DNA from 2 places in the Deferrivibrio sp. genome. Region 2 is predicted to be linked to the other one. Evidence: predicted binding sites of a transcription regulator. Region 2 holds the regulator's gene; the other holds the start of a gene.
What was found. The regulator HrcA, encoded in region 2, represses chaperone genes, less so after heat shock. The targets are predictions, from matches to a motif close to TNTTAGCACTCNNNNNNNNNGAGTGCTAANA.

Region 1 (15,759 bases), on a different contig from region 2:
CTTTCCTGGAAAAATTTTTAGGTATTACTTTTGAAAAAATTGATATCCCTCTATGGCACAAAAAAGCAGATGCCTTCAACCTGAAAAAGAATGGAAAGATAATCGGCAGACTTTACATGGACTTAGAAGCAAGAAAAGGGAAAAGGGACGGAGCGTGGATGCACGATTATGAAACACGATACAAGGATTTGAAAGGGAATATAAATCTGCCTTCAGCGTTTGTAGTTGCAAATTTTCCAAAATCCACTTCAAAATCTCCTTCATTATTAAGACCTTCTGATGTAGAAACACTCTTTCACGAAATGGGGCATGCACTTCATCATCTTTTAAGTAACGTAGACAATATTTTTGTAAGCGGAATAAATGGCGTGAAGTGGGATGTAGTAGAATTTCCTTCACAGTTTTTAGAAAATTTTTATTTCGAAAGTGAAGTTTTAGATATGATTGCAAGTCATTATAAATCAGGCGAAAAAATGCCTGACGATATGAAAAAAACATTAAAAAAGATAAAAAACTTTAACTCAGGCATAATGTTTTTAAGACAGCTTGAGTTTGCCATATTTGATATGGAGATTCATCATAAAAATGTCACTGACTTTGATACTGCTCACAATATCCTTAAACAGATAAGAGAAAAAACTTCTCTGTTTGAAGTGCCTGAATATGTACTATTTGAAAATCAATTTTCCCATATATTTTCAGGTGGCTATGCTGCCGGATATTACAGCTACAAATGGGCTGAAAGACTCAGTGCTGATGCATTTTACCTTTTTGTTGAAAACAAAATCTTTGATAAAAAACTTGCCGAAAATTTTGTAAATAGCGTGTTATCAAAGGGGGGCAGCATAAACATTACTGAGGCTTATGAAAAATTTAAAGGCAAAAAAGTTGACAACAAAAATCTTTTAACACTTTACGAAATATGAGGTAATTTATGGAGTTTTCATCGGCTTTTTTCGTTAGCTTGTTGACTCTAAGTATACTCGAAATTGTCTTGGGTGTTGATAATATTGTGGTAATATCAATCTTGTCCGGAAAATTACCGGAACATCAGCAAAGATTAGGACGCAAGCTGGGTATATCTTTAGCTCTGATAACACGATTACTTTTGCTTTTAAGTATTACATGGCTAATGAAGCTTACAAAACCTTTATTTATAATATTTAATACTGGTATCTCGTTTAAAGATTTAATCCTTCTGGGAGGCGGACTTTTTTTAATTTATAAAGGGACACATGAAATTCATAATCTTGTAGATGAGGATAATCATAAGAAAGAGGAAGACTTAAAACATGTTACATTAACTGCTGTAGTAGTCCAAATTGGACTTTTTGATATAGTCTTTTCTCTTGATTCGGTAATCACTGCTGTCGGTATAGGACACAATTTAGTAGCAATGATTGGAGCTATAATTATTGCAATGTTTGTAATGCTATTTGCCGCTGAAAAAATCAGCCATTTCATCGAAAAACATCTTTCAATAAAAATGCTTGCATTAAGCTTTTTGTTATTAATTGGTGTCACCCTTGTTGCCGAAGGCGTGCATTTTCATATCCCAAAAGGCTATTTATATTTTGCGATGGCTTTTTCAGGCTTTGTGGAAACAATGACAATTATAGCAAAGAAGAAAGTAAAAACAGCATAATAAAAAAGGCGGAAGCAGTTTCCGCCTGATAATTCTATATATTAAATCCTCGTTCACCATGTTCAACTTCATCAAGCCCTCTTATTTCATCTTCATCCTCAACTCTAACAGGAACAAATATTTTAGTAATATAGAAAATTATTACTGTTAAAATTCCTGAATAAACAACTGTTATGATTATCGAGACAACTTGTGCCCAAACCTGGGATGGGTTTCCATACAAAAGCCCTACACCAGCTTCATTTATTTCTGGATTTGCAAATACACCGGTCAGCACTGCACCCAAAATACCGCATAAGCCGTGTACACCAAAAGCATCAAGAGAATCGTCATATTTTAGTTTACTTTTTATTACGAACACTCCAATAAAACCTAATATCCCCGAAAGTATTCCAAAAATTATTGAAGCTGGAGCAGAAACAAATCCCGCAGCAGGGGTAATTGCCACAAGTCCAGCTACGGCACCTGATGCAGCACCAAGCATTGTAGGCTTTTTGGCAACGATTTGCTCAATTAGTAACCATGAAAGAGCACCTGCTGCTGCAGATGTATTTGTAACAAGAAAAGCATTGGCTGCTATCCCATCGGCAGCCAGTTGGCTGCCTGCATTAAATCCAAACCAACCAAACCAAAGCATACCGGCACCTAAAACTGTAAGTACAATTGAAGAAGGTATTATTGCCGTGCGCCCATAATCTCTTCTTTTACCAGCCAATAAAGCTAAAACAAGTCCTGATACACCTGCGTTTATGTGAACAACGGTACCACCTGCAAAATCAAGTGCACCTATCTTTGTTCCTATAAATCCGCCGCCCCATACCCAGTGAGCTACCGGTGCATACACAAGTATCAGCCACAGTGTACTAAAAATTACCCAGAAACCAAATTTAACTCTTTCTACTATTGAGCCACTAATAAGTGCAACAGTAATCCCAGCAAATGTCATCTGGAAAACTGCAAATATAATTTTTGGAATGCCTCCTTCTACGTCAGTAACCTTTATATTTTTAAAAAAGACATAATCAAAGCCACCTATAATACCACCAATATCACTGCCAAAGGAGAGTGAGAAAAGGATTATTACCCAGAGCAGAGAAGCTATTGCATATGATACAAAACTCATACCTATTGTGTTTAAAATGTTTTTGGTTCGGGTCATACCACCATAAAAAAGGGCAAGCCCTGCTGGGGTCATAAACATTACAAGCGCAGTTGCCACAATCATCCATGCTGTGTCACCACCGTCTATCTGGTTTGGCTCAGCAGCAAATAAGCTCAAAGGTATCGCTGATAACAAAATAGTCAAAATAAACTTCTTCATATTGCCTCCACACTTTTTCCTTTATTCTTAACAATAAGCATACCAACTATCTATTTATATGATAAAAAAGTATTTTACAAAAATTGAATAAAGCTAATGGTTAAATCTTGGGCACTATATGCAAAATTATTGTTCATTAATAATGTTTGCAGCCATAATTTAGGCAAATTAATATATTACCAAATATCCTGTTGAAAATTTATTTATTTTATGAAAGAAATACTTTTATGTTAAGGTTATTTTTCATAATTTTAATCCCACTAACTGTTTTTGGATCAAACCCACTTGATGACTTATATAATTTTTTCCCAAAATCAAGTCAGTTGCAGGGTGGTAACAAAAAATGGCTTTACACAAGCATAACCGAAAGCAGAAATGATGACTATGTTAGGCTCAGCAGTACATACAATTATTACAACGAAAAAGAGGAAAAGATACTCGGGATAAACAGAAACACTAATTTTACAGTGGATATTTCCATTTATTACGCAAAAAATACTGATACATCAGATAGGCTATACAAAATGCTTGTAAAAAACTCCAATTTGCCTGTCAGAAAAAAAGTAGATTTTGGCGAAGAATCAACTGTTTTGTTTAAGCCATTGTCATTAAAAGATTTTAAGGCTGAATACAATATCATAATAGTAAATAAAAATTTCCTTATAGATATCAAGACTGACGATGGATTTGCGTTAATGGAGTTTGCCGATTATTTTGACAAAGCAATTAAAAATTATATGCTGGCAAATATTGACAGATTCTTTCTTGACAGATTCAGACTCAAACTATCTTACAAAAATTTTGAATCGGTTGAAGAAATCATATCTACCGAATTAAACATATCAGGAGTTATTATAAAAGGAAAAGTTGCTGATTCCGGTAACAAACCTATCAAAGGTGCAAAATTGAAGCTTATAGGGTATGGATATGAAACGATTAGTGACGAAAACGGACGATACCAATTTGAGATAAAATACAAAAACAAAAAAGGTAAAAACCTTGAATTTATAAAAAATTTTATTTTAGAAGAACCTTCCCCAAAACCTAAAGCAAAAACTCCTTTTGCAGCTGAAGTTGAAATCACATACCTAAATAAAAAAGAGAAAGGATTAATTATAATCGACAAAGAAAAAAATACCGGAGAAATTTACATAGACAATATAAAAAACAATCTTAAAAACATAAAAGTCAATGATAATTTTTATAGTTTTATCAGGGATTGTACCCCCTCAGGGTCTACCTTTAAGTGTGTTCAGAAATTTCAGTTTATTGTAAAAAACAATGATATTATTGGGAATGTTGTGGGGTTTGGCGGCAAAGCAACCGTCAAGGGAGTATTACTGACAGAAACAAAAGAAGAAAATTTGTTAATTGATGAAAAGTTTCTACTTGAAAAAATTACCACCGACAAAAAGCTCAATATTGCAAACTACAACAACGAAGATTTAACTATCAATAATTCTAAAGAAATCTCAGAGTATATACACTTTAAAATATTGGAATTTGAAAATTCCCCTTATGATATTTCATATGCACTTAGCCTTGTGAGGCTTCCCCGAGAAAAAACAGAAAAAAAGATTCCATTATATCTGTTTACCGGTGAAATAAATGAAGGACATTTGATTTTAAACAAAAAATATGAAATAATTGTTGAAGAAGGTGATTTTCCAAAACGCTATAAGTTTGAAATAGATTCTCCTGACAAAGAATACTTCATCGGTTTTCTTCCGGAATATGGTTTTAATGAAAGTATTTCCTTCTCAAATGAAAAAGCCATAGATGAGTTGGCTCCTACATTTGAAGTAACATATTTTTCAAAGAAGGAAGAAGGTAAGGCAACCTTGGAAATATTCAAAACGGATAAAGACTTTGCATCCACTTCAAAAGAGATAAAAGGGGATGGCAAAACAGATGTCATCGTAAAAATTTCAAATATTGAAGGGAATATTACTAATATTGATATTGCTCTTTCTGGCAAATATAAATATTCATGGTCAACAAACCCTTTGAAGATTTTACCTGTACCGGTCTTGAGAATAAAAGATAAAACAATTAATTTTCCAAATGGTTCGGTAAATTTCTCTTTAGAAAAAAATGATGAACTTAACATTTACCTGGGGCATCCCTCCTGGGTAAGTTTTGAAAACAGTTATCTCAGTTTGAAGATAACAACAGATAAAAGAGAGATTGAATTATCAAAAAAAATAACTAAATTAGAATAAAATCAAAAGGAGGCAATTTTGAGCCAATACAGTGAGTATATCGGCCTTATTTTATTTATAGGCTTGATAATTGTTTTAAGCCTTTTCAAAGGTGGCGGCTGAGCTGCCGATTCATGCAGTATCGAGGATCGATACAAAAAGGAAGCAAAAAAGAAAGATAAAAAAAAGGGGAAGTAATTCCCCTTTTTTATTTAATATCTGTAGTGGTCAGGTTTATATGGCCCTTCAACAGGTACACCTATGTACTCTGCCTGCTCAGGAGTAAGCCTTGTAAGCTTGACTCCGATTTTTTCCAAATGAAGTCTTGCAACCTCTTCATCAAGTTTCTTCGGTAGTACATAAACACCTGGTATGTATTTATCTCTGTTTTTCCACAAATCTATCTGTGCAAGCACCTGATTGGCAAAGCTGTTGGACATTACAAATGATGGGTGACCTGTGGCACAACCAAGATTTACAAGTCTGCCTTCTGCAAGCAGGAATATTTCATGTCCGTCAGGAAAAATATATTTATCCACCTGTGGTTTTATGTTTACCTTTTTTATCCCTGGGTAATTATTTAATTTGTCTACCTGAATTTCGTTATCAAAGTGTCCAATATTACACACTATTGCCTGGTCTTTCATCTTTTCCATGTGCTCTATTCTGATAACATCCCTGTTACCGGTAGTAGTCACATATATATCTCCAATACCAAGAGTATCTTCAACAGTCTTTACCTCATAACCTTCCATAGCAGCCTGAAGAGCACAAATTGGGTCAATCTCTGTTACTATTACTCTTGCTCCTTGGCCTCTTAAAGATTGAGCAGAGCCTTTACCTACATCGCCATATCCACAGACAACAGCAACCTTGCCGGCAACCATTACATCTGTTGCTCTTTTGATACCATCAATCAAAGATTCTCTACAACCGTAAAGATTGTCAAATTTTGATTTAGTAACAGAATCATTTACATTTATTGCTGGAATTAAGAGCTCACCTTTTTGCATCATTTGATAAAGTCTGTGGACACCAGTCGTAGTTTCCTCAGAAACACCTTTAAGCTCTTTTATCATTTCTGTGAACTTACCAGGACTCTCTTTTAAAATTATTTTTAACCTTTTGATCAGTTCCTTTTCATCTTCACCGTGCGTCTCTTTATCAAGGACAGAAGGATCTTTCTCTGCCTTTACACCAAGATGAACCATTAATGTAGCATCTCCGCCATCATCCACAATAAGCTGAGGACCTTTACCACCAGGAAATGTCAAAGCCTGCTCAAGGCACCACCAATACTCTTCCAAAGTTTCACCTTTCCAGGCAAATACAGGTACACCGCTTTTGGCAATCGCTGCTGCAGCATGGTCTTGAGTAGAAAAAATATTGCAGCTGCTCCATCTTACATCTGCTCCAAGCTCAACTAACGTTTCAATAAGTACAGCAGTCTGAATAGTCATATGCAGTGAGCCGGTTATCCGTACACCCTTTAAAGGCTTTTCGGCACTGTATTTCTCTCTGATTGCCATAAGGCCTGGCATTTCATGCTCGGCGATCTCTATCTCTTTTCTTCCCCAATCGGCAAGATTTATATCCTTTATTTTGTAGTCCATAAGGCACTCCTTAAATTAGAATCTTTTGATAGGTTCAAATGATTTGGTAATCGGCAGTACGATATTGCTCCTCGATAATTCATATCTGCTAATTTCCCTCTTCTCCACCACATTACCTGTACTATCATAAATCGTAAGCCTATAAGTCTCAACTGACCTGTCATTGTAAAAGTCAAAAACCATTACTGCCAATACTATAAAAAACGCTACATACCAATATTTTAGATATTCTCCACCAAAATATTTGTTAAATCTTTTCATTCTGCTCTCCTGATATTTACAAATGTATCATAATATGCCACAGCAAGCCCTGCATCTGTTTGACTCATCTTTGTCAAAATATTCGGCGTATTACCAAAGTATTTTTTGCTTTTATAGACCATTACATAACCTTTTGCAACTTTATCTGTAATTTTTGCATGTATTTTTAAGTTTCCATACTCATTAAAAAGTTCAACCATATCACCGTCATTTATATCAAATTTATATGCATCATCGGGTGAAATATGTAAAAATTCTTCCGCAATTTCGTCCTCTGCAAGCTGAGAGTTCAAGTACAAACTGTGGGAGTTTGAAATAAGCCTTAATCCATTGCCCATAATTGGCAAACTTATCCCTATCTCATCTTTTGTAAAATTCCTCCTTAAAGCTTTTTTTTCGTAGTTTATCTCATCAATACTTTTGACCTTTATCTGAAAATCAAATTTTTCAGAAAGCATCTTAACCACATCTGTATCAGAAATTGTATCAAGAAATCTTTCCCTTTTATTCATCACACCATCAAAAAAATAGCTACCCAGGATATCGTCCTGAGCAAACATTCCTCCAACCTTTATAAAAATATTTGATTTATCAACTGTATCTGTAAGATTCGTATCAATAGTTACAAGATTTACATTATCAAAAATTTTTTTTAGAAAATTTGTTTCAGGGTATGTCACTAAAGGATTGGCAGCTACAATTACCACAAGGTCAAAATATCCGGTTTTCAACCTGTCGTATGCTTCTTTAATAGTTATTTTATTCTTTTTATTTACAGAAATACCCGATAGGTAAGCACTCGAAGATTTTCCATAATAAAGAGTGTCAAGATTGTCAGTATAATAGGCAAGTCGGTTTATCCATTGAACTATATTTTTACCGTTAGAATATCTTTGCAGTCCAAAACCTGTTATAAGACCCGTTTTTTTTGGTTTTATTTTACTTTTCAAAAATTCAATATCTTCTCTTGAAATACCTGTCAATTTAATAGTTTCATCCAGATTTAAAAAATTTTTTATATATCCCAGACTACCTAAAATGTGATTGCAAAGTATTCCGTCTGTGGCAGGATTTATTCTGATGTATTTTTTGGCAATCTTGGCCGTTTCACTTTTTATAGGATCAATATAGATTATTTCTTTTTTCAAATGTTTTAAATATGAATACAAATGTTGATTGACCACTCTGGCATTTCTTCCAAAAATGATAATCGTATCTACATGCTCGAGATTTCTCACATCCGGGTTTGTGCAAACTCCAAAATCTTCTTCATGGGCAATAACACCAGTTTCATCACATGGGTTATCCGACACAAAATGGCATTTGTCAAAATTGCTAAAAAACATATCCCAATATCTCATTTTGTATCCAAGGCTACCTGAGCCTCGCAAAAATAAAATATTTCTCGAAGATTTTAACAGCTCTGACATTTTATCAATTGCAGTTTGATAATCACATTTTATTTTTCTGCCTTTATCCACATAGAAGCATTCTTCAGGCTTAATTTCACGTCTGTAAAACTTTATTAATTTACTGCAAAAAAAGGGGGATTTATCAAATACATTTGGCAGTGCTTTAAACTTGCCACTCTCAGTTATCTCAAAATGGCAACCGTCAGGACAATCTTTCGAACAAAAAAATTTCATTTACAACACCTTAAGTTTTGTAATATAAATAAACATGTTTGAAGTATTACTTATAGTTTTACCAATATTTATTGTTTTAGCAACAGGAAATATCCTTTACAGACTTAAATTTTTTGACCAACACTTCATGAATGTATCAAATAAGCTTATCTTTTATTTTTTACTCCCTGTGCTTTTATTTTACAAAATAGCAAACTCAAACATAAAAAGTTTTTCCCTTTCCTATCTTTTGATTATAATGGCAAGTACAATATTTATAATGTTTTTTATCAGCTTTATCACCGGCAACTTATTCGGTTTTAAGAAATCTTCCATTGGAACATTTGCAATGAACAGTTTTAGAGCAAACTATGCATACATGGGTCTTCCTGTATGTTATTATGCATTTGGAGATAAAGGGCTGACAATTGCAAGTATACTGATGGCTTTCATTGTACCTGTTGTAAATTTAATGTCGGTAATAAGCCTTATAATGACTTCAGACAAAAAAATGAGTTTAAAAAATTTTATAAAAAATACTTTATTCAATCCACTTGCAATTGCATGTATCTCAGGAATATTTTTTTCACTTTTATCGATAAAAATCCCTAACTTTCTAAATAAATCGCTGGAATTAATGAGTAATGTAACGCTCCCTCTTGCTCTTTTCAGTATTGGAGCAACACTTGACTTTAAAAAGGTTAAAGGAAGTTTCAAGATTATATTTTTAAACGTTATCTACAAACTATTTCTTTTACCATTAATAGCATTAGTATTATTAAAAATTACTTCACCAAGCACAACTTTCTCTTCCAACATACTTGTTATAATGCTCTCTTCACCTGCAGCTACGGTTAACTATATTTTGGCTTCTGAAATGGGTGGGGATAAAGATTTGGCAAGTAGCGTAATAATATTAAGTAGTGCACTTTCTATATTTTCTTTTGTTTTTTGGATATCGATTTTATAATAAAGGATAATTATAATTCATAAGAGGTTAACTCTCTGTCAATTTTCGATATACAGGACTCACATATGCCATGGGTAAAAGAAGGAATCCCTTCATCGTCAAAAATATTAAGTCCGTTTATTGCATGTTCAATTTCTATATATTTGCCATTATATAAAACTTTGTTACACCATGCACACATCTTGTAAGTTTTTGAAGAACGACCAAAGTTTTTTAAGCTTGTTTTTCTTTTTGTTTGTTTGGTTAAAATATGCTCCAATTTAATCATTTGATTTTTCATCGGAATAATATTTAACTTAAAATATCGAACATAATCGTCATTGTCGCACCGATACGTAGTTGAAAACGTTTTTTCATTTATCCTAACTTTGTCAAATATATTTTTAAGCATATTTACAAGAACTTCGTCATATGAAAAGTCGAAATAATTTACACCTACTATATTATCTTTGACATTTTCTGTTGCCAATATATTATTGAGTCTGTCCAATATATAAGTTTCCATCATATCATATTTTAACTTAGATACCATTATTGTCAACAACAGACAAAAAAAGCCGACCCAAAGGTCGGCCTTATATATTTTTTAATACATTCCATCCATTCCTGGCATACCACCAGGAGCAGCTGGAGCTTCTTTCTTTTCTGGAATTTCTGTAATTGTAGCTTCTGTTGTAATCATAAGGCCTGATACAGAAGCAGCATTTTGCAATGCACTTCTTGTAACCTTAGTAGGATCGATTACACCAGCCTCAATCATATTGGTATATTCTTCAGTAGCAGCGTTAAAACCAAAAGCCACATTTTCATTCTGTACAATCTTATCCACTACGATAGAGCCTTCAAAACCAGCATTTTCTGCAATCTGCCTGATTGGATATTCAAGCGCCTTCTTGATAATTTCAACACCAATCTGCTCATCACCAACAAGTTTAAGGTTATCAAGCGCAGCCCTTGCTCTGATAAGTGCTACTCCACCACCAGGAACAATACCTTCTTCAACTGCAGCCTTTGTAGCATTAAGGGCATCTTCTACCCTTGCTTTTTTCTCTTTCATTTCAGTTTCTGTAGTAGCACCCACTTTTATTACAGCAACACCACCAACAAGTTTTGCAAGTCTTTCCTGAAGCTTTTCTCTGTCGTAGTCTGAAGTAGTCTCTTCAATTTGCTTTTTAATCTGATTAACTCTTGCCATAATATCATCAGAGCTGCCTTCCCCTTCAACAATAGTTGTATTTTCCTTATCAACAACTATTTTCTTCGCCCTACCAAGGTCAGAAAGTTTTACATTCTCAAGTTTAAGACCAAGATCTTCGCTTATAACCTGGCCACCGGTAAGCACTGCAATATCTTTCAGCATCTCTTTTCTTCTGTCACCAAATCCTGGGGCTTTAACAGCAGCGCAGTTTAATGTTCCTCTCAATTTGTTTACAACAAGTGTAGCAAGAGCCTCACCTTCTATATCTTCAGCTATGATTAAAAACTGTGAATTTTGCTTTGCAAGCTGCTCAAGAATTGGAAGAAGATCTTTCATGCTTGTAATTTTCTTTTCGCAAATAAGAATGTATGCATTCTCAAGAACAGCTTCCATAGTATCAGGATTTGTAACAAAATAAGGTGACAGATACCCTCTGTCAAACTGCATACCTTCAACTACATCAAGAACAGTTTCAGTTGATTTATTTTCTTCAATTGTAATAACACCGTCTTTACCAACTTTGTCCATTGCATCTGCAATGATATCACCAATTTCTTTGTCGTTATTGGCAGAAATGGTACCTACCTGAGCAATTTCTGTTTTGTTCTGGATAGGTTTGGAAATTTCTTTCAACTTGGCAACCACAGCTTCTACAGCCTTGTCAATACCTCTTTTAAGCTCCATTGGATTTGCGCCGGCTACAACATTTTTCATTCCCTCTCTATAAATAGCTTGCGCAAGAACAGTTGCGGTAGTAGTACCGTCACCTGCCACATCACTTGTCTTTGAAGCAACTTCTTTAACCATCTGAGCTCCAAGATTCTCAATTGGATCTTTAAGCTCAATCTCTTTGGCAACAGTAACACCATCTTTAGTTACAAGCGGTGAACCAAACTTTTTCTCAATAACTACATTTCTTCCTTTTGGTCCTAAAGTGACTTTTACAGCATTAGCAAGCTTATCAACACCTCTTAAAATAGCCTGCCTTGCTTCATCACCGAAAGTTATAGCCTTCGCCATAATTTATCCTCCTTATTACTTTTATTTACCCAATAATACCCAAAATGTCGTCTTCTCTCATTATGAGATATTCAACGCCATCGATCTTAACATCAGTTCCTGCATATTTGCTAAATAGAACCCTATCACCAACTTTAACAGTCAGCTCAACCTTAGTACCATTATCAAGAACTTTTCCTGGCCCAACTGCAATAACTTCACCTTCCTGAGGCTTTTCCTTTGCAGTATCAGGAATAATAATTCCTGAAGCTGTTTTCTCTTCAGCTTCAATACGCTTAACAAGTACTCTGTCCTGAAGTGGCTTAATGTTTGCCATTTTGACCTCCTTAATATTATTTATATTAATGTTATTAGCAGTCATCTTTATCGAGTGCTAACAGAAACTATATATATAAAATGCAGCAAAAAAATCAAGAGATTTTTTTATTTCATTTTCTCAATTTTACTTTTGCAATTTTATATTTTTTAGATACAATTTATCATGTCCAACAACTTAAAAGAACCTTACAAAATTGTATTTGGCGGTTTTTTTGCACTGTTTCTTGCAATGGCTGTAGGAAGATTCGCTTTTACCCCCATCCTGCCAATCATGCAAAAGCATTACGGGTTTTCAAATACAATAGCAGGAAATATTGCCTCTATAAACTACTTTGGATACCTCCTTGGTGCAATCCTCTCAAAATATATAAAAAACACCAAAAGCCAGTTTATAATTTACAAGGCAAGTCTCATAATATGCCTGTTTTCTACGGGAATTATGGCATTTTCTCACACGATGTTTGCATGGTATTTTTGGCGTTTTATTGTAGGAATTACGAGCGGTTTTTTAAATGTTTTGGGGGTTGCATTTGTACTTCAAAGTCTTGCAAACAGAGGGTATCAACATATCTCAGGATGGATGTTTTGTGGCGTCGGCACAGGAATAGCCCTTACAGGGATTGCGGTCCCTTTTCTAAATATTTTTCTTGAGCCGGATTTTATATGGCTGGGACTTGCAGCTTTAAGTATCGTACCATTTTATTTTGGTTTCAGAAATGTGGAAATGGTAGAATTAAAACACAACAACAGCACTACAACATCTTCAACCCCAAAAAACACTATACTAACAAAGCTTTATATCTCTTATTTCCTTGAGGGTTTTGGCTACATAATAACAGCAACATTCATTGTAAGTATTTTGTCAAAAACACTTAATTCCGTATATGCTGCAAATATTTCATGGGTTTTGATAGGGATTTCGGCAGCTATAACAACGCTTCTATGGCCAAGGATTTCACACAAATACGGCACAAAAAACAGTCTGATTGTTGCATTTATTATACAAAGTGTTGCAATCATTTTGCCTGTTTTATATCAAAACATAACTATTTACATAATCAGCGCCATAGGCTTTGGCGGGACTTTTTTAGGGATAGTGGCAATGACACTTAATTATGGAAGAGAAATATCAAAGCAGGCATCAAATAAAGTAATTGGGGAATTAACAATCTTGTTTGGAATAGGGCAAATTATAAGCCCTGTAATAGCAGGATTTCTGGCTGATAAATACGGAAATTTCAACATATCGCTCGTATTGGCTTTTGTTTCAACTTTGACAGCGTCAATTATTTTGTGGTTTATGAATGAATAATTGCCTCAAAAAGCAAGATGCAATTTATCAAAATTAGAAGTGCTGTCAAAACCCATCTACGGATACTTATTTTTTGGCACTGAAATATACCTTCTCCAGTCTCCGTGTTTTACTTTTTTTGAAGTAAGTCTGATAAAAGGCTTTGCAAAAGGGTGCGCAACAAATACTCTTGCATATTTAACAGAGCCATCCTCAAGCGTCACAGGAAGAATTTCCTCTGTATAATAAGTAAAAAAAGAATAAATACCTTCATAATTTCTCAGTTTTATCATTGTATTTTTATCTACTTCAAATAGTTCACCTTTAACCCTATTTTCACCCGGAAAACTCGATTTAATCACTACTGGATAGCCGGAATTGGTGTGATACATCTTACCATTTATTGCTCCGCAACCTAAAAAAGTGGAATTTTTCAGGTATTTTTCATAACCTTCAAAGCCCTTCATCAATGTCCCGTAAGTAAAAACAGTAAATGTACTGTTATCCATTTATACTCCCTATCAATGCACAATTGTAGCTATAGATTTCCTTTATTCTCTCTATTATATTATTTTTATAGTTTATTGGAAGACTTTTTTCAATATTTAACCCTTTTTCAAGCAAATTAAACATTTTATCTCGGTCGACTATTTTATAGTCTGGCTTTTCACCCCATTTTTGTATTTTCAAAGAAAAAGGCAAAATATCTTCAAACCTGAACATATTTTTAAAGGCGATAAAAACATTTATCGACGGCTCATAAACCCCTCTTGCAACGAAATCTCTACACAGCCTCATATTGGAAAACTCTACAGTATCCACCCATTTGCCATTATTCTTCCTCTTTCTGCTCATAAAAATATCTTTCATATTTTTTTCCATAATTCTTGACTCAACCACTTTAGACTCATGGATCAAATACTGCCCTGTACAAAGCAAGATGAAAATAGACTCCTCAAAACCTATCAGAGGCTTACGATAATCAATTATTGGCGACTCCAAAGTTACATGAAGACTATGAGGCTTTATGGGTGTAAACCTCACTGCTTCTTTAATAAGCTCCGCGGCAAATTGAGCACTTGAAGTCAGTGGAATAGACGACTCAAGCGTAGAATCTGGCCTTGTAAAGGTATATTCAAGGAATCCACCTTTTTTTATAAACTGTTTGAATGGCATTTCCGCATCAATATATGCGCCAAAGCGCCACAAAAATTTTTTCAAATGATAGTGATGACATTTGGAAAAATTTAAAAGCGGATCACCTTTATCAGATACAAAAAATTTACCGGCATCACGACCAATATTTGAAAATTCAAGCTCTACCCCTATAGGTGTGTTGCCGAAAACAAAATCAACATAATTTATCGTCCCTGGTAATTCCCAAAAAAACTTTTTAACCTTCTCATTGATCTTGTATATCATATCCGAAATAAATATTTCTCTATTTATTTCGATCTTAAAAAATTTTCTATTATCGTTGTAACTTTTTAATGCATAAAAGGTTGCATGAGCAAATATTGTATATTTTCTGTCTAAAAAGTAACATTTTTGTTTCAGAAAACGTTCAAAATATCTCGACAAAAGATTTACCGTAAAAACAGATGCAAGAATATGCATATATCTCAAATACCATGATTCATTCCTGAAGTATCTTTTATTAAAAAAGTATTTTATTTCATCATCACATACCTCTTTAATTTCAGAAAAATATTTTTTACTTTCTATTAATTTATAATACTTAAAACCCGAAAGAACATAATATAAAGGCGTTCTAATATTCATGAGAAATAATAAACTGTCATATCAGTTTTGTCAATCTTATAAAGCTATTGTATAATTTAATTTTCTTTTGCAATTATTGATGCTGCCGCCAGTATCATAACTGCCCCTGCTATTTTATCAAAAAAGCCAATACTGGCAATATCATAAAAACTTTTTCTGGCAAAATATGCCATATAAGCATAAGAAAACAAAACTATAAACAGTGCAAAAATTACAATCAGAACAACTACAAAAATATGAACACCCGTCAACAACTTAAAGTCCAAAAATGTGGGCATAAAACTTAAATAAAACAGTATCACCTTTGGATTGCCAAGAGTAATGGAAAGTCCACTCAAAAAATCAGCTCCCGATACAGGGGTAACACTTTTGCGCTCTTTTATTAAAATATTTTTCAACCCCAAAAAACACAAGTAAAGTGCTCCTGCATATTTGACAAATACAAAGAAAAATCCAAGATATTCAGCAATATGTTTAAGACCAAATATTGCAAAAAGCAAAAAAATCACATCTC
Region 2 (15,759 bases):
GCATTCTTTAACGGTATTTTCTATATCCATTTGATATATTCCGGGCATTGAAGGTATTTCCTTTTTGACCCCATCATATTCGGTAACAAAGAGCGGATATATCAAATCGTCAAGTGTTAATTTTGTTTCCCTTACAAGGCTTCTTATAAGTTCATTTTTTCTTAGTCTTCTTGGTCTGATAACAGGAAAGCTCATTTTGTCCTCCTTAATTCTTGTAAAAGCAACACAACCCCATATATGGTATATTCTTCGGGGTAGTATGAGTCTATATTTAGACTGTTTTTTAAAAAATTATAAGTTGTTTTCCCTATTGATATAAAATTTAATTTATTGATAAAACTATCCTCGTGAAAGTTCATAAAGAAACTCTCTGCTGCAGACGGAGATGCAAAAACAACCGTGTCAATTTTGTTTTCAGCAATAAAATTTTTCACATAACCACTTTCATATTTAATTTTACTGGTTTTATAGATAGCTACAGTTTCCACCAGGGCGCCATATGTGATAAGGTGATTTTTTAATTTATCTGAATGGGTCTCAGGTACCGGAATCAAAATATTTTTATCCTTTACATCTATATTTTCAAAATAATTTATCAGTCCGTCCGCTGAAAATTCACCTTGAGGGACGATTGCGTCGATACCGTAATTTTTTAGAAATTCCGCCGTTTTGCTGCCAACTGCTATATATTTTATTGCCCTGGCATCGGATTTATCCATAAAATATTTTACGGCATTTATGCTTGAAAATATTATGAAGTCATAAACCTTTTTCCTGACATTGAAATTCAGCCCCGAAGTTTCAATCATAGGCAACAAAAATGGATAAAAAAGATTACGTGACAAAAGGTTTATAAAATCAACAGACTGCTCTGGCTGTCTTGTAATCAAAATGTTTCTAAAAGCCATATCTATGAGTAAACTTCCTTCAAAATTTCTTTTCCGCCATTATTCAATATCTTTTCGGCAATTTTTTCGCCTAAATTTTCTGCGTTTTCAATGGTGTCATCCCCTTCTTCAAATAAGTGTTTTTTGCCGTCAAGTGAGGATAAAAGGGCTTTCAGGTGGATTTTGTTTTCTTCAATTGTAGAAAAACCTGCTATGGGTACCTGACACCCCCCTTGCAATTTTTTTAGAAAGGCTCTTTCGCATTTTGTCCTTATCATTGTAATATCATCATTTATAAAAGAAACTATTTCCTGTGTCGCCTTGTCATCACCTCGAAGCTCTATGCCAATTGTCCCCTGACATACAGCTGGCAAGATATCGCTTATGGAAATTGTTTCTTTTATGTATTCCGTGAGTTGGAGTCTCTTAAGACCGGCTTTTGCAAGAATTATAGCGTCAAACTCACCGTTAAGCATTTTATTTATTCTTGTGTCAACATTTCCTCTTAAGTCTTTTATCGTAAGGTCACTTCTGAGTTTTAAAAGCTGCAGCTTTCTTCTCAAACTGCTTGTTCCTACAACTGCACCTTTCGGTAATTCTCTAATATTGTTATACTTTACTGACAAAAAGGCGTCGTTTGGTTCTTCCCTTTTTGGGGTTGCAAACAGAGTAAGACCTTCAGGTAACTCCATAGGAACATCTTTCATGCTGTGTACAGCAATATCTGCACTACCATCGAGCAAAGCATTTTCGATTTCTTTTACAAACAGACCTTTTCCGCCAATCTTGGCAAGAGGGGTATCCAATATTTTATCCCCCTGAGTTTTTATGATTTTAAGCTCAACCCGTATATCTTTGTGTTTTTCTTCAATAAGGCTTTTTATGTAATTTGATTGCCACAGGGCAAGTTTACTCCCTCTTGTACCTATTATTAGCTTTCTCATTTATTCTCCTTTTAAATTAAATAATATTTCCACTGCCTCAGCTAAAGTGTATTTATCACCGCTTACCCCTAAATTTTTAAGATTCGTAAGGGGGGTATGCAGGGCTTTGTTCAGGTAAGATGTCAATGCATAATTTAATAGCTGCTCATCAATGCTCCCTTTGTATTTTTCCATAAGTCTTTTGATTTCGGTCTCCCGTATTTGTTCAAAATAGCTGCGAAGCCCTTTTATCGCAGGTACTATTTTTAATGATTTTATCCAGTATAGAAAATCTTCAACAGCTGCATCCACCATTTGTAGCGCTTTTACAGCTTCTTTTTCTCTTGCTTTTTTATTGGCTTCAACAACACTTTTCAAATCATCAATATCGTAAACATATGTATTTTCAATTTCATTGATTTTAGGGTCAATATCCCTTGGGACAGCAATATCTATAAAAAACATTGGTGAATATTTTCTTTTAATCATAATCGATTTGACATCTTCATAGCTTACGATGAAATTAGGAGCACCGGTTGAACTTATTACAATATCAGCATCCATAAGGTATTCTTTAAGATTTTCAAAAGGTTTTGCAATACCTGAAACTTCTCTGGCAAGATTTTCAGCTTTTTCAAATGTCCTGTTAGTGATTACTATTGAGTTGATATCTGTTGAAGAAAGATGTTTTGCTGCAAGCTCACACATTTCACCAGCACCTATTATGAGGGCTGATTTGTTTTTTAGACTACCGAAAATCTTTTTGGCAAGTTCAACTGCGGCATAACTTACAGAAACCGGATTTTCTGCAATACCTGTCTCGGTGCGCACCTTTTTGGCAATTTTTATGGTAGATTCTTCCAGTTTTTTTAAAAATCTGTCAACCTTTCCATAAATTTTTGCAAAATTGAATGCATCTTTTACCTGACCAAAAATTTGCGGCTCACCCAGCACCAGGGAATCAAGCCCGCAGGCGACTTTAAATAAATGTTTAATCGCATCCTTTCCGCAATAAGTGTATGTGTGATTTTTAAGCTCACCGATTTCTATGTTGCTTTCCTCAGCCACGATTTTAAGCACGCTTTCAATATTGCATAAAAAATCATCTGTTACGAGGTAGTATTCGACCCTGTTGCAGGTTGATAAAATAAGTGCTTCATAAATCCTTTCATTTGCAAGGATATTTGTGTAAATCTGCTCAAGTTTTTCCTGGGGTACTGCCAGACATTCCCTCAAATCAACAGACGCTGTATTGTGATTTAAACCAACTACTGCAAGTTGCATATTTCACCTTAATAAAAAATTGGCTACACCGTGATATGTCAACAGTATCAAAATAATTCCAATAATACTTAATGATGCTGCTTGTTTTGGCGTAAGCCCTCTAATTTTTTTTATGATTATTATTATAAAAAATATTATCCAGGTGATAAATGAAAATATTAGTTTTGATGAGAGGATTAATGTGCCATTCCACTCGATCAGCCCCCATATTATCCCTGAGATAATTCCGCCGGAAAAGAGCACAAAGCCTGTAAATATCGAGAAATTATTAAGGTTGTTTATTGTTTCAAGAGGTGGAAAATTTTTGAAAATCAGGCCAAAGTTTTTGTTTTTAAGTTGTCTTTCCTGCATAAAATAAAGAATCCCGCATAGTGCTGAAATAAGAAAAAATGCAGTACCTCCTATTGTAAGAGGAAGATGGATGTATATCCAGAATGTAGATAAGTGTTGTTTCTTGTAGACAATATTTTCAGATAAAAAGCCTCCTACACCGGCAGCTATTATAAATGGAAGAATCAATAGCGATAAAAATGGCCTTTTATATTTTACAAATAAAATAACATATCCGGTACCGAGAAAAAACATTGTCATACTGAGAATATCAAAAAGAGTTGATGCAGGGAATTGTTTTAGCGATACCCATCTGAGTATTATGGTTAAAAAGTTTAACATCACAGAAATAAACATTGATATTTGTGAAAAAATGTATAGTTTTCTGCTGTTATGGAAAAAATGTAAAAGGATAAGCAGGAAACTTGAAAGGTAAGCAAACAATGTCAAACTGTAAAGCATCTTTACCTCTTAATAAAAATGTTTTTTATTACTTGAAAGAGTGTAATATAAAGAAGAGAATTTGTTAAGGGTTTTTTTAAGGTGAATGATAAAAACATACTAAATTTGTTGGTTAAAAGCTGGTCAGTAAGCTGGCCTATGATTCTTATCATGATTTTTGAGTTTTTTATAAGCCTTACCGATGTATATATTGCAGGTATTATAGGCAAAGAAGTCCAGGCCACGATAGGACTTGTTTCACAGATTTATTTTATATTTGTTGTGGTGGCAAATGCAATTACCGTGGGCAGTGTGTCTGTGGTGTCAAGACTGTATACTGCCAAAGATAGCAATGAGCTTTCCGTAGCAATATTTTCAATATTGGCAGCAACCGGGTCTTTTGGCATATTGTTAAGTTTGGCAGGGATATTTTTGTCGGATAATATTATAAATTTTTTAAATATCCCTGATGAGATAAAAAAGTTTGCTGTCCCCCTTATCAATATATATGCTTTCGGGCTTATGTTTCATTATTTTCTGGTAAACACAAACGGGATATTGCGAGCTACTTCAAGAATAAAAATTTCACTTTTATCGATGTTATTGGCAGCAGTCTTGAATGTATCATTAAATTTCTTTTTTGTGTTTCACACCCCTCTGGGATTTAAGGGGATTGCCCTTTCAACTGTAGTAAGTGTTGTGGTTGCTGCCATTTTAAACCTCTATCATATCAGAATATTTTTGGTGCTAAAGAAAATTGATATAAATTTTATAAAAAGGGTTTTCAAAATTGGTTGGCCATCAGGCCTGCTTCAGGTAAGCTGGCAACTTGGCAGTACGGTGCTATTTTTGATTATAGGTATGATTCCGGAAAAGAGTATCGATGTAATGGCGGCCTTTACAAATGGGGCAAGGATTGAGGCTGCTATTTTTCTGCCTGCTTTTGCATTTAATATGGCAAATGCTGTGGTGGTTGGTAATTATATGGGAGAAAAAAACATGGAAGATGCTTTTAAATCAGGCTACTATACGGCACTAATGGGGAGTGTAATTATTACTTTAATTACAGTTATTGTTATTGTTTTTGCATGGCCTATTGCAAATTTCCTATCAAACAATGAAAATGTGGTGAAAGAGAGTGTCAATTATTTATATATCAGCATGATAAGCGAGCCATTTATGGCATTTGGTGTTATACTTGGAGGAGGATTAAACGGAGTAGGGGATACAAAAAGTGTTATGGTAAGAGTGATAAGCAGTTTATGGCTTATAAGAATTCCTCTTGCTTTTGTTTTAGGAATTTTTCTAAATTACGGCTCATCAGGTATATGGTGGAGTATGAATATATCTATTTTTGCTCAGTGTTATTTAATTGGAAGATATTATTTCAAAAAAAGGTGGTTATATAATGAAATCTGAAGTGCTTGAATTAAGACACAAGGAAATACTTTTTGAAAAACTTAAGCAGGTTGAAACTAAAATTTCTGAGTACAGCTTTGCTAACCTTTTTCTTTTTCGCAATAATCATAAATACAACGTTATTTATGATAAAGAGATTTTTATTGAAGGTGTTAGCTACGACAATAAAAAGTATCTTATGCCCACAGTAGAAATTTTTAAACTTGATAGACTTTATTTAAAGGAAATTGCAAGGGGCTATGATTTTATTTTTCCGATTGATGAAAAATGGCTTGATTATTTTGATGATGATTTTGAATATCATTTCAGGGATGGGGATACTGATTATATTTATACCGTTGAAAAAATATCAACTTTTAAAGGGAGAAAGCTGCATAAGAAGAGAAATCTGTTGAAACAGTTTATTACCAATTACAGTTATGAGTCAAAGCCACTGTTAAAAGATAATCTGGTTGATGCAATTGATATTTTGGATACCTGGCTTGAAGAAATAGGAGAAGACCCAAATAAAACCGATTACTACCAGTGTAAGGAAGCTCTAAATTTAATGGATGAACTTGTAATTTGTGGTATAATTTATTATGCGGAAAATGAGCCTGCTGGTTTTATTTTAGGCGAAGAGATAGATAGCGAGACTTTTGTTTTGCATTTTGCTAAAGGAAAAAGAAAGTTTAAGGGGGCGTATCAATTTATCTACAACGACTTTGCTAAAAGATTGCCTAAAAAGTATAAATATTTAAATTTTGAACAGGATTTGGGGAAAATGGCATTAAGAGTTGCCAAATCATCATATGTGCCGGATTTTATGTATAAAAAATATAGAGTAAGTTTAAAAAAATAAGGAGCTTTTATGACTGTATTGACCTGGAAAATTGGTGGACCTGCGGGATTTGGAATAATGAGTGCAGGACCAATGTTTGCAAAAGCCTTAAAAAGGAGCGGATATTCGGTGCAAGGGTATCCCGAATACCCATCCATTATCAGGGGCGGGTATAATTGTTATCACATAACATTTTCAAATGAAAGTGTTTTTTCAGTCTATAAGAGGTGTGATATTCTTGTCGCCCTTGATAAAGTAGTATTTGACAATGAGGATATTACCGAAAATATGACTGTCATTGCGGATTTTGACAGCATAAAGTTAAGCGAAGATATTGTTTGCAAAAAGATACATATTCCTATTAAAAATATATTAAAAGAAAACGATTTTCCCGATATAGTCAAAAATTCAATAGCTCTTGGAGCATCTGCAAAGCTTTTAGGGGTAGATGAAAATATTGTTTTTAAACTGTTTGAAGAAAGTTTTCCCGCAAAAGTTGTAAATATGAATATTGAAGCTGCGAAAAAAGGGATGCAGTACTGTGAAAATGTTATTCAAAATAATTTCAAGCCTGATGACAAGGTTAAGGATTATCTTGTTATGACAGGCAATGAAGCAATAGCTACAGGTGCAATAAAGGCAGGGGTTGGATTTTATAGTACATATCCTATGACACCTGCATCTTCCATACTTCACTATCTTGCAGGTGTTGCAGAAAAATATGGGATAATTGTAAAACACACTGAAGATGAGATTGCCGGTATTATAATGGCAATTGGTGCTTCATACGCGGGAGTGAGGGCGATGACCGGGACTTCAGGGGGTGGCTTAAGCCTTATGACAGAAGGGGTTGGGCTTGCTGCAATGATTGAGACACCGCTTGTAATAGCCCTAAGTCAAAGACCTGGGCCTGCTACGGGGATGCCTACCTGGACAGAGCAGTCTGACCTGAAATTTGTAATGAATATTTCGCAGGACGAATTTGTAAGGATTGTGCTAACTCCGGGCGATTTAAAGGAGCTGTTTGTTATGACATTTGAGGCTTTTAACCTTGCCGATAAATATCAAGTGCCTGTTTTTGTATTGACGGATAAATTTTTATCCGAATCCCATTTTTGCGTGGACAACCTTGAGTATGATGGTTTGGAAATTGACAGGGGCTATATTTTTGAAGGGGATGAAAGCAAACCAATGGATTTTTTCCCAAGATATAAGGAATTTAAAAATGGAGTTGCAATGAGAGTAAATCCAGGTACGCCAGGTGGTTTGTTTAAGGCTCCGGGTAACGAACATGATGATTTTGGATTTGTTGCAACTGATTCCAAAACAAGAATAAAAAACCAGGAAAGAAGGTTTAGGAAAGAAAATTATATAAAAGATGAACTGCCATTACCGAAACTCTATGGTAATGAAAATGCTGAAATTACTTTTGTTTGTTGGGGGTCGACCAAATTACCTTTGATGGAAGCATTGAAATTTACCGAAAAGTTTAATTTTATACATTTTTCGGCTGTCAACCCGATTAATTGGGAAGATGTGAAAAATATTTTTAAAGGTAAAAAGTTAGTTGCTATTGAGACAAATTTTACCGGGCAGCTTGCCTCAATCATTGCTGAAAAAACAGGTATTGTTATTGAGGATAAGTTTTTAAAATACGATGGAAGGCCTTTTTTTGTTGAAGAGATTTTAGATTTTGTTGAGAGGGGGAGATAATTATGAAAGCAATGGAATTTAATTCTGGTAAAATACCTGTCTGGTGCCCGGGTTGTGGCAATTTTGCTATATGGAATGCAATAAAAGGTGCTCTGGCAGACCTTGAGCTGAATGGCAAGGATGTAGTAAATGTTTCCGGGATAGGTTGCTCAGGAAAGATGTTAAATCATTTACGCACTTATGGTTTTCATACTCTGCACGGCAGGACGCTACCTGTTGCAACAGGTGTAAAGCTTTCAAATCACAAATTGACTGTGATTGTAAATGGCGGGGATGGAGACGGCTATGGAATGGGTGCCGGGCACTTTATACACGCAATAAGACGAAATCTTGATATTACTTATCTTGTTCATGATAATCATATTTATGGCCTTACTACAGGACAGGCATCACCTACTACTGATAAAGGCTTAAAGAGTAAATCTACCCCTTCTGGTGTAATTGATGAGCCACTTAATCCGCTGGCGGTAGCTTTAAATGCAGGTGCTGCTTTTGTTGCAAGAGGGTATTCCGGTGAGGTTGAACACTTGAAGGAGCTTATAAAAGAAGGGATTAATTTCAAGGGGTTTGCATATATAGATATTCTGCAGCCGTGTGTTACTTTCGGGAAAAAATACAGTTATGAATATTATGATGAGAGAATTTACAAACTTGACGAATCTTATGACTGTACAAGCTTTGAGAACGCTTTAAAAAAGGTATGGGAAAAGGATAAAATTGCTCTCGGAATAATTTATAAAATACAAAAGGACGAATATACTTCTCTTCATCCACAAATTAAGGAGAAAACATTGCTTGAAACAACTGGCAAAATCAGGGATATTTCCGAGGAGTTACAGAGTTTTAAATGAAATTTACAGTTTTTAAAAAAAGTAGTTGACGAATAAGAGTTTTTGTTTTATAAACACTCCTCGTCAATTCGGGGCGTAGCGCAGGTTGGTAGCGCATCGGTCTTGGGAACCGAGGGTCGGAGGTTCAAATCCTCTCGCCCCGACCATTTAAATCGCAAAAAAACAATTCAGTATCCTACTTAGATTATCATTGATAATACTCATATTTTGTTTGAAAAAATGATTATTTTTGAAAATTTTCTCCTTGACAAAAATTGATAGTGTTTATATTTTGACGTTAGCACTCGCTTATTGAGAGTGCTAATAGATGGGGTGGCTTTGATGTTAACAGACAGGGAAGCTAAAGTTTTAAAGATTATTGTTGATGAGTATATTAACAGCAGTATTCCTGTTGGCTCAAGGTTTATATCAAAAAACAGCGATCTAAATCTTAGCCCTGCATCTATAAGAAATATTATGAGCGACCTTGAAGAGAAAGGTTTTCTTGAACAGACACATGTTTCTTCTGGCAGGATACCTACCGATAAAGGTTTCAGGTATTATGTCGACCAGTTTGTTACATTTAATAAGGAGCTTATAAATAAAATAAAAGATATTGAGAAAGTAAATCCAATTAATATGGAATTTCTCTTTAAAGAGATAAGTCGCAAATTGGGAGAGGTTTCTCATTCCGTTGGATTTGTGGTTTCTCCTAAGATTAACAGTATGTATTTGAAGCATATAGAATTTTTAAGGTTGAACAGGGAAAGCGTACTCTGCATTGTTGTTACAAAGTCAGGTATTGTACATAACCTTATTATGAATATGGGACCGGAATATACAGATCAAGATTTGCAAAGGGTTTCCAATTATCTGAATATGAGTTTTCATAATAAGAGTTTGATGGATATAAAAAATTCCCTTTATAGCGATATGGCGTCAAAAAAAGAAGAATTTGACGAGGTCGCAAGAAAAGCAAAGCAGATAACAAGCGACTATTTGCTAAATCATGACTTTGGCGGGGAGCTTGTAATTTATGGCACTAAAAATATACTTGGACTGCCTGAGTTTAAAGACTCTGACAGTCTAAAAAATCTGCTTGATTTTTTTGAGGAAAAAACACTTATTTACGAAATAATTGAAAAGTGTATCCAGGAGCCTACCATAAAAATTTTTATAGGCTCCGAAATAACGGATGAAAACCTTAATTTAAGCCTTGTTACAAAACCTTACAAAAGGGATGATAAAGTGATTGGTACCCTTGGGGTTATCGGTCCAAAAAGGATGAGGTATCCTGATATTATTCCTGTGGTGGATTATACGGCGGAAATAATGTCAAAGCTTTTGAATAAAATCGGAGGAGAAGATGAGTAAGAGAAAGAAGGATGAAGAGATTATGAGCGAAGAGAATAAAAATAATGAAAATATTCAGGAATCTGAAGAGGCAAAAGTCGAAGAAAGTGAAGATACTGAAAAGCTGATGCTAAAAATGGAGAATGAATCCCTGAAAAAAGAAGTTCAGGAATCAAAGGACCAAATGCTAAGGCTTGCTGCGGAGCTTGATAATTTTAGAAAAAGGCTTTCAAAGGAGACTGAAGATAAGTTGAAATATGCTAATCAGCAGATAATTTTGGATTTTTTGACGATAATTGACAATCTTGAGATGGCGTTAGCCCATATAAAAGAGTCAGAGGAGATTAAAGCTCTCAAACAGGGGGTAGAGCTTACATTAAAGCAATTTAAGGATACTTTGGCCAAATATGGTGCAAAGGAAATTCAGACAAATATTGGTGATGAGTTTAACCCTAATTTGCATGATGCTATGATGCTTGATAGCGACCAAAATCATAAGAATAATGCAATAACCCTTGTGATGCAAAAAGGTTATACTCTTCATGACAGGGTCATAAGGCCCACAAAGGTTAGGGTAAATAAAGTAGAAAATATAGAGGAAAAGGAGGACTAAAATGGCTAGTTCTAAAGTAATTGGTATCGACTTAGGTACTACAAACTCAGTTGTTTCTGTTATGGAAGGTGGACAACCTAAGGTAATTATAAATGCTGAAGGGATGACCACTACACCATCAGTGGTAGCTTTCACCGATAGTGGTGAAAGATTGGTAGGGATGCTTGCCAAAAGGCAGGCAATTACAAACCCTGAGAATACTATTTTTAGTATCAAAAGATTAATTGGTAGAAAGTTTGACTCTGATCAGGTGGAAAAGGCAAAAAAAATATTGCCTTACAAAATTGTACCATCAGACAATAATGATGCATGGGTAGAAGTTAAAGGGAAAAAATATGCTCCTCAGGAAATATCTGCAATGATTTTGCAAAAGCTGAAAAAAACTGCAGAAGAATATCTTGGTGAGACAGTAACTGATGCTGTTATTACAGTGCCTGCATATTTCAATGATGCTCAGCGTCAGGCGACAAAGGATGCTGGTAAAATTGCAGGTCTTAATGTGCTCAGAATTATAAATGAGCCTACTGCTGCTGCCCTTGCTTATGGGCTTGACAAAAAGAAAGATGAAAAAATTGCTGTATACGACCTTGGTGGTGGTACTTTTGATATTTCAATTCTTGAGCTTGGTGATGGTGTATTTGAAGTAAAGTCTACCAACGGTGATACCTATCTTGGTGGAGATGACTTCGATATAAGAATTGTAAATTGGCTCATTGATGAATTTAAAAAGGAAACAGGGATTGATTTAAGAAATGATAAAATGGCTTTGCAGCGTCTGAAAGAAGCTGCCGAAAAAGCAAAACACGAGCTTTCAACTTCACTTGAAACGGAGATAAACCTTCCTTTTATAACTGCAGACCAGACAGGGCCAAAACACCTTGTTAAAAAACTTTCAAGGGCAAAACTTGAAAGTCTTGTAATGGACCTGGTTGAAAGTACGTTGGAGCCATGTAAAAAAGCACTGAAAGATGCTGGACTTACAGCTTCTGATATTGACGAGGTTATCCTTGTGGGTGGTATGACAAGGATGCCACTTGTACAGCAGAAGGTTAAAGAATTTTTCGGTAAAGAGCCCCATAAAGGTATCAACCCTGATGAAGTTGTTGCAATTGGTGCGGCAATACAGGGTGGGGTATTAAGAGGTGACGTTAAAGATGTACTTTTGCTTGATGTTACCCCACTTTCACTGGGTATCGAAACTTTGGGCGGAGTAATGACCAAAATTATAAACAGAAATACAACTATTCCAACCAAGAAGAGTCAGGTATTTACCACAGCTCAGGATAATCAGACATCTGTTACCATTCACGTACTTCAGGGAGAACGTGAAATGGCTGCAGACAATAAGTCAATCGGTAGATTTGACCTTGTAGGTATTGCACCTGCGCCACGTGGCGTTCCTCAAATTGAGGTGACTTTTGATATAGATGCCAATGGTATATTAAGTGTTTATGCAAAAGACCTTGGTACCGGAAAAGAGCAATCTATCAGAATTACTCCAAGCAGCGGCCTTAGTGAAGAAGAGATCGAAAAGATGGTCAAAGATGCTGAGCTTAACGCTGAAGCTGACAAGAAGAAAAAAGAGCTTATTGAAATAAGAAACCAGGCGGATACATTGATATACTCCACTGAGAAATCACTGAAAGAGCACGGTGACAAAGTAGATGCTGCTACAAAAGAAAATATTGAAAAGGCGCTTGAAGAATTAAAGCAGGTTCAGTCAGGCGATGATGTTGAAAAAATCAAAGCAGGAATTGAAAAACTTGCAAATGCTTCACATAAACTTGCAGAGGAGATATACAAAAATGCCGGTCAGCAGCATGCTCATGGTGGAGAGAACAACACCGATTCAGGCGCTTCACAAGAAGGGAAAAAGGATGACAATGTAGTTGATGCTGACTATGAAGAGGTAAAAGAGGACAACAAATAAAAAGGGGGCTTTTTGCCCCTTTTATTTTTTTAAAAAAAGTGATATATGAGCAAACTTAACATTCTTTAAATACAATCAAAAGCCGGAGGGGTTAATTGGCTAAGGATTATTACGCTATACTTGGTGTTGCAAAAAATGCAACGGATACGGAAATAAAAAAAGCTTACCGGAAGCTTGCATTACAATATCACCCTGACAGAAATCCTGACAATAAAGAAGCTGAGGGAAAATTCAGAGAGGTCAACGAGGCTTATCAGGTTTTGAGTGACCCTCAAAAAAGAGCTCAGTATGACCAGTTTGGAAGGGTTTTTGATGAAAACGGGTCTTCAGGGTTTTCAGGCCAGGATTTTGGCTCAACAATATTTGAAGAGTTTTTTGGAGATGTTTTTGGGGATTTTTTTGGCAATGCAAGAAGCTCCAGGCAGAGAAAAAGACCCCGTAAGGGTTCAAATATAGAGGTCAGTGTTGATATTGAGTTTAAGGAGGCATGTTTTGGTACATCAAAAAAGGTAAAAGTGCCAAAGACATCAAATTGTAAGCGTTGTGACGGGACAGGTGCCGAGCCAGGCGGAGTTACGACATGTAACACATGTAAAGGTACAGGGCAGATTACTCAAAGACAGGGATTTTTTACACTTTCCACTACATGTCCACAGTGTGGTGGGACAGGAGAGTTTATTAAAGAAAGGTGTAAAGAGTGTAAAGGTGAAGGTGCAATAAGGGAGTATAAAACTCTTGATGTCAAAATACCGGCAGGTATTGAAGACAATATGACCTTAAGAATTTCCGGAGGCGGAAATGACGGAATTTATGGAGGCCCGGCCGGCGATCTGTTTGTCCATGTAAAAGTTAAAGAACACGAATATTTTAAAAGAAAAGGGAGAAATATAATTCTCGATGTTCCCATATCATTTGTAGATGCAGCTCTTGGAACTACTCTTGATATTCCAACAATTGACGGGCATGAAACAATTAAAATTAAGCCAGGGACTCAGCCGGATGAGCAGATTGTGCTTAAGGGCAAAGGTGTACAGGATGTTCAGGGGTATGGAATAGGGAATATGATTGTAAACTTAAAAGTTGTTATCCCCACCAAGTTGAATAAAAAACAAAAGGAGCTTCTTGAGGCTTTCAAAAATGAGTCTGACGAGAGCACATATTCCTCGGAAAAGAGCTTGTGGGAAAAAATGAAGGGATTTTTTAACGGCTAAATGAAGATATTTAAAAAGGTTCGTTTATTAATAATTTCTGCAATAATTTTAAACTTGATTCTTATAGTTTCAATATTTAACACTGAAAAGAGAAATTTGGGACATTTCAAAGCTCACATGGTAAATTATGGCAAGCTGATAATGAAAACCCTTGAGGGTGGCAACCGCATTTTTATGATGAATATGGGTTTTTCAAGACATAACCTCGAGCTTCTTGCTGAGGAGCTTGCAAAAAATGAAAGTGTTAAAAATCTTATTATTTTCGACGAGCAGGGAAAAATTATATTTAGCATCAAAGATGTTGACAACTTGCAGTTAAAAACACTTGAAAACGGTGTACTTGAAACAGAAAATGAACTGATTCTGAGAAATAAGATAATTTTTGATCCTGCAAGAAGAAGGTTTGGCATGATGGGAAGGTTTGATGAGTTTCCCAGGGAGAAAATTGTCTTCAATGCGTTTTTAATAATGGACCTGACAAATTACAACAACATTAAGAGAGAAATTTTCTTGAATATATTTTTTATAATTGCCACTGAAGTGTTGCTTATTTTTATCGCTCTTTATCTGTTTAAAATTTTTAAAAGCTATATAAATACACAAGAAAAACTCAAGAAGATAGAAAAGGAGGCTGAGCTTGGAAAGTTTGCAAATGTCCTTGCTCATGAAATAAAAAACCCTCTAAGCTCTATGAAGGGGCTGGTTGAGTTTAGCGCAAAAAAGGTTGGGGATGATAAAATAAAAGATTATCTTTCTAAGTCCCTGGAAGAGATTGAGCGGCTGAATAAAATTGTCAATGATTTTTTAAGCTTTGGCAGACCCGTTGTCCTTGACAAGAAAGTGGTTGATATTAAGAGTATTTTTTTAAAAGCAATGGAAATTTTAAGGTACGATATTTCAAATAAAAATATCAATGTGGAAATTGAAGGGGAAACTTTTTCTCAATCTGTTGACAGTGAAAAAATATTACAGGTGGTTATAAATCTTCTTCTGAATGCTCTTACTGCTTCACCTGCAAATGAAAAAATCAAGATAATTTTGGACAATACAAAAAAGTCTTTTAAAATCATAAATAAAATAGTTAATAAAGATTTTGATGAGAATAAGTTATTTGAGCCTTTTTATAGCACGAGGGCAAAGGGGAGCGGGCTTGGGCTTTCCATTTGTAGAAAAATAATTGAGCTTCACGATGGAGAGATTATAATTGAAAGTACAAATCCTTTCGTAGTTTCGGTAAATTTGGGAAAGTCAGCATGAGCAAAAAGATACTGATTATTGATGACGAAAAAAATCACAGACTTATGCTCAAGATACATCTTGAAGAGGCCGGTTATGAAGTAATCGAGGCTGAAAGCGGTCTTGACGGCATATATATGGCTGAAGAAAATGAGTTATTTGCAATTTTGCTTGATATTAAAATGAGTATTATGGATGGTATAACAACCCTTTCAAAATTAAAAGAAAAAGGAATAAATACTCCTGTCATAATGGTAACTGCTTTCAACAATGTGAGGACAGCTGTTGAGAGCATGAAGCTTGGTGCCATTGATTTTATTACAAAACCCGTTGATATAGAATTATTGTTAAAAAGTCTTGAGAATATAGGTTTAAACCAGGTTGAATCAAGTGGTGAAGATGCATTGGTAGATTTTGAGTTTGAAGGTGTTTACAGTAAGGATGGACTCGGGAAAATCTTGAATCTTTTAAAAATGGTTTCGCCGACTGACGCATCAGTGATTATTTACGGTGAATCGGGCACAGGAAAAGAGCTTGTAGCAAGGGCTATCCATAAAAATTCAAAAAGGGCTGACAGGCAATTTTTAGCGGTGAATTGTGCAGCACTAAATGAAAATCTCATAGAAAGCGAACTTTTCGGGCATGAAAAAGGTGCTTTTACCGGCGCTACCAACCAGAAAAAAGGTAAATTTGAGCTTGCAGATGGTGGAACTATATTTTTGGATGAAATTGGAGAGATGCCAATTTCTACCCAGGCAAAGCTCTTGAG

Region 1: a site for HrcA is predicted at 12,203-12,233, ahead of groES (co-chaperone GroES). Genes of this name have one in related genera too.

What each region holds. Positions count from the first base shown of each region.
Region 1 is NZ_JBSQOT010000005.1:67,445-83,203, forward strand. Features, by position in the region: gene ACTCAF_RS02890 (M3 family metallopeptidase) at 1-926, shown strand, start outside; gene ACTCAF_RS02895 (TerC family protein) at 935-1,645, shown strand; gene ACTCAF_RS02900 (ammonium transporter) at 1,680-2,966, opposite strand; gene ACTCAF_RS02905 (carboxypeptidase-like regulatory domain-containing protein) at 3,194-5,188, shown strand; gene ahcY (adenosylhomocysteinase) at 5,380-6,780, opposite strand; gene ACTCAF_RS02915 (hypothetical protein) at 6,796-7,041, opposite strand; gene ACTCAF_RS02920 (molybdopterin dinucleotide binding domain-containing protein) at 7,038-8,687, opposite strand; gene ACTCAF_RS02925 (AEC family transporter) at 8,722-9,636, shown strand; gene ACTCAF_RS02930 (hypothetical protein) at 9,647-10,168, opposite strand; gene groL (chaperonin GroEL) at 10,223-11,854, opposite strand; gene groES (co-chaperone GroES) at 11,880-12,170, opposite strand; gene ACTCAF_RS02945 (YbfB/YjiJ family MFS transporter) at 12,336-13,484, shown strand; gene ACTCAF_RS02950 (gamma-glutamylcyclotransferase family protein) at 13,541-13,972, opposite strand; gene ACTCAF_RS02955 (hypothetical protein) at 13,965-15,245, opposite strand; gene ACTCAF_RS02960 (LysE family translocator) at 15,302-15,759, opposite strand, start outside.
Region 2 is NZ_JBSQOT010000007.1:16,509-32,267, forward strand. Features, by position in the region: gene hemB (porphobilinogen synthase) at 1-195, opposite strand, end outside; gene ACTCAF_RS03405 (uroporphyrinogen-III synthase) at 192-908, opposite strand; gene hemC (hydroxymethylbilane synthase) at 911-1,831, opposite strand; gene hemA (glutamyl-tRNA reductase) at 1,832-3,094, opposite strand; gene ccsA (cytochrome c biogenesis protein CcsA) at 3,098-3,886, opposite strand; gene ACTCAF_RS03425 (MATE family efflux transporter) at 3,968-5,284, shown strand; gene ACTCAF_RS03430 (DUF2156 domain-containing protein) at 5,274-6,125, shown strand; gene ACTCAF_RS03435 (2-oxoacid:acceptor oxidoreductase subunit alpha) at 6,135-7,817, shown strand; gene ACTCAF_RS03440 (thiamine pyrophosphate-dependent enzyme) at 7,820-8,668, shown strand; tRNA gene ACTCAF_RS03445 (tRNA-Pro) at 8,738-8,814, shown strand; gene hrcA (heat-inducible transcriptional repressor HrcA) at 8,990-10,021, shown strand; gene grpE (nucleotide exchange factor GrpE) at 10,014-10,613, shown strand; gene dnaK (molecular chaperone DnaK) at 10,615-12,543, shown strand; gene dnaJ (molecular chaperone DnaJ) at 12,639-13,754, shown strand; gene ACTCAF_RS03470 (sensor histidine kinase) at 13,755-15,011, shown strand; gene ACTCAF_RS03475 (sigma-54-dependent transcriptional regulator) at 15,008-15,759, shown strand, end outside.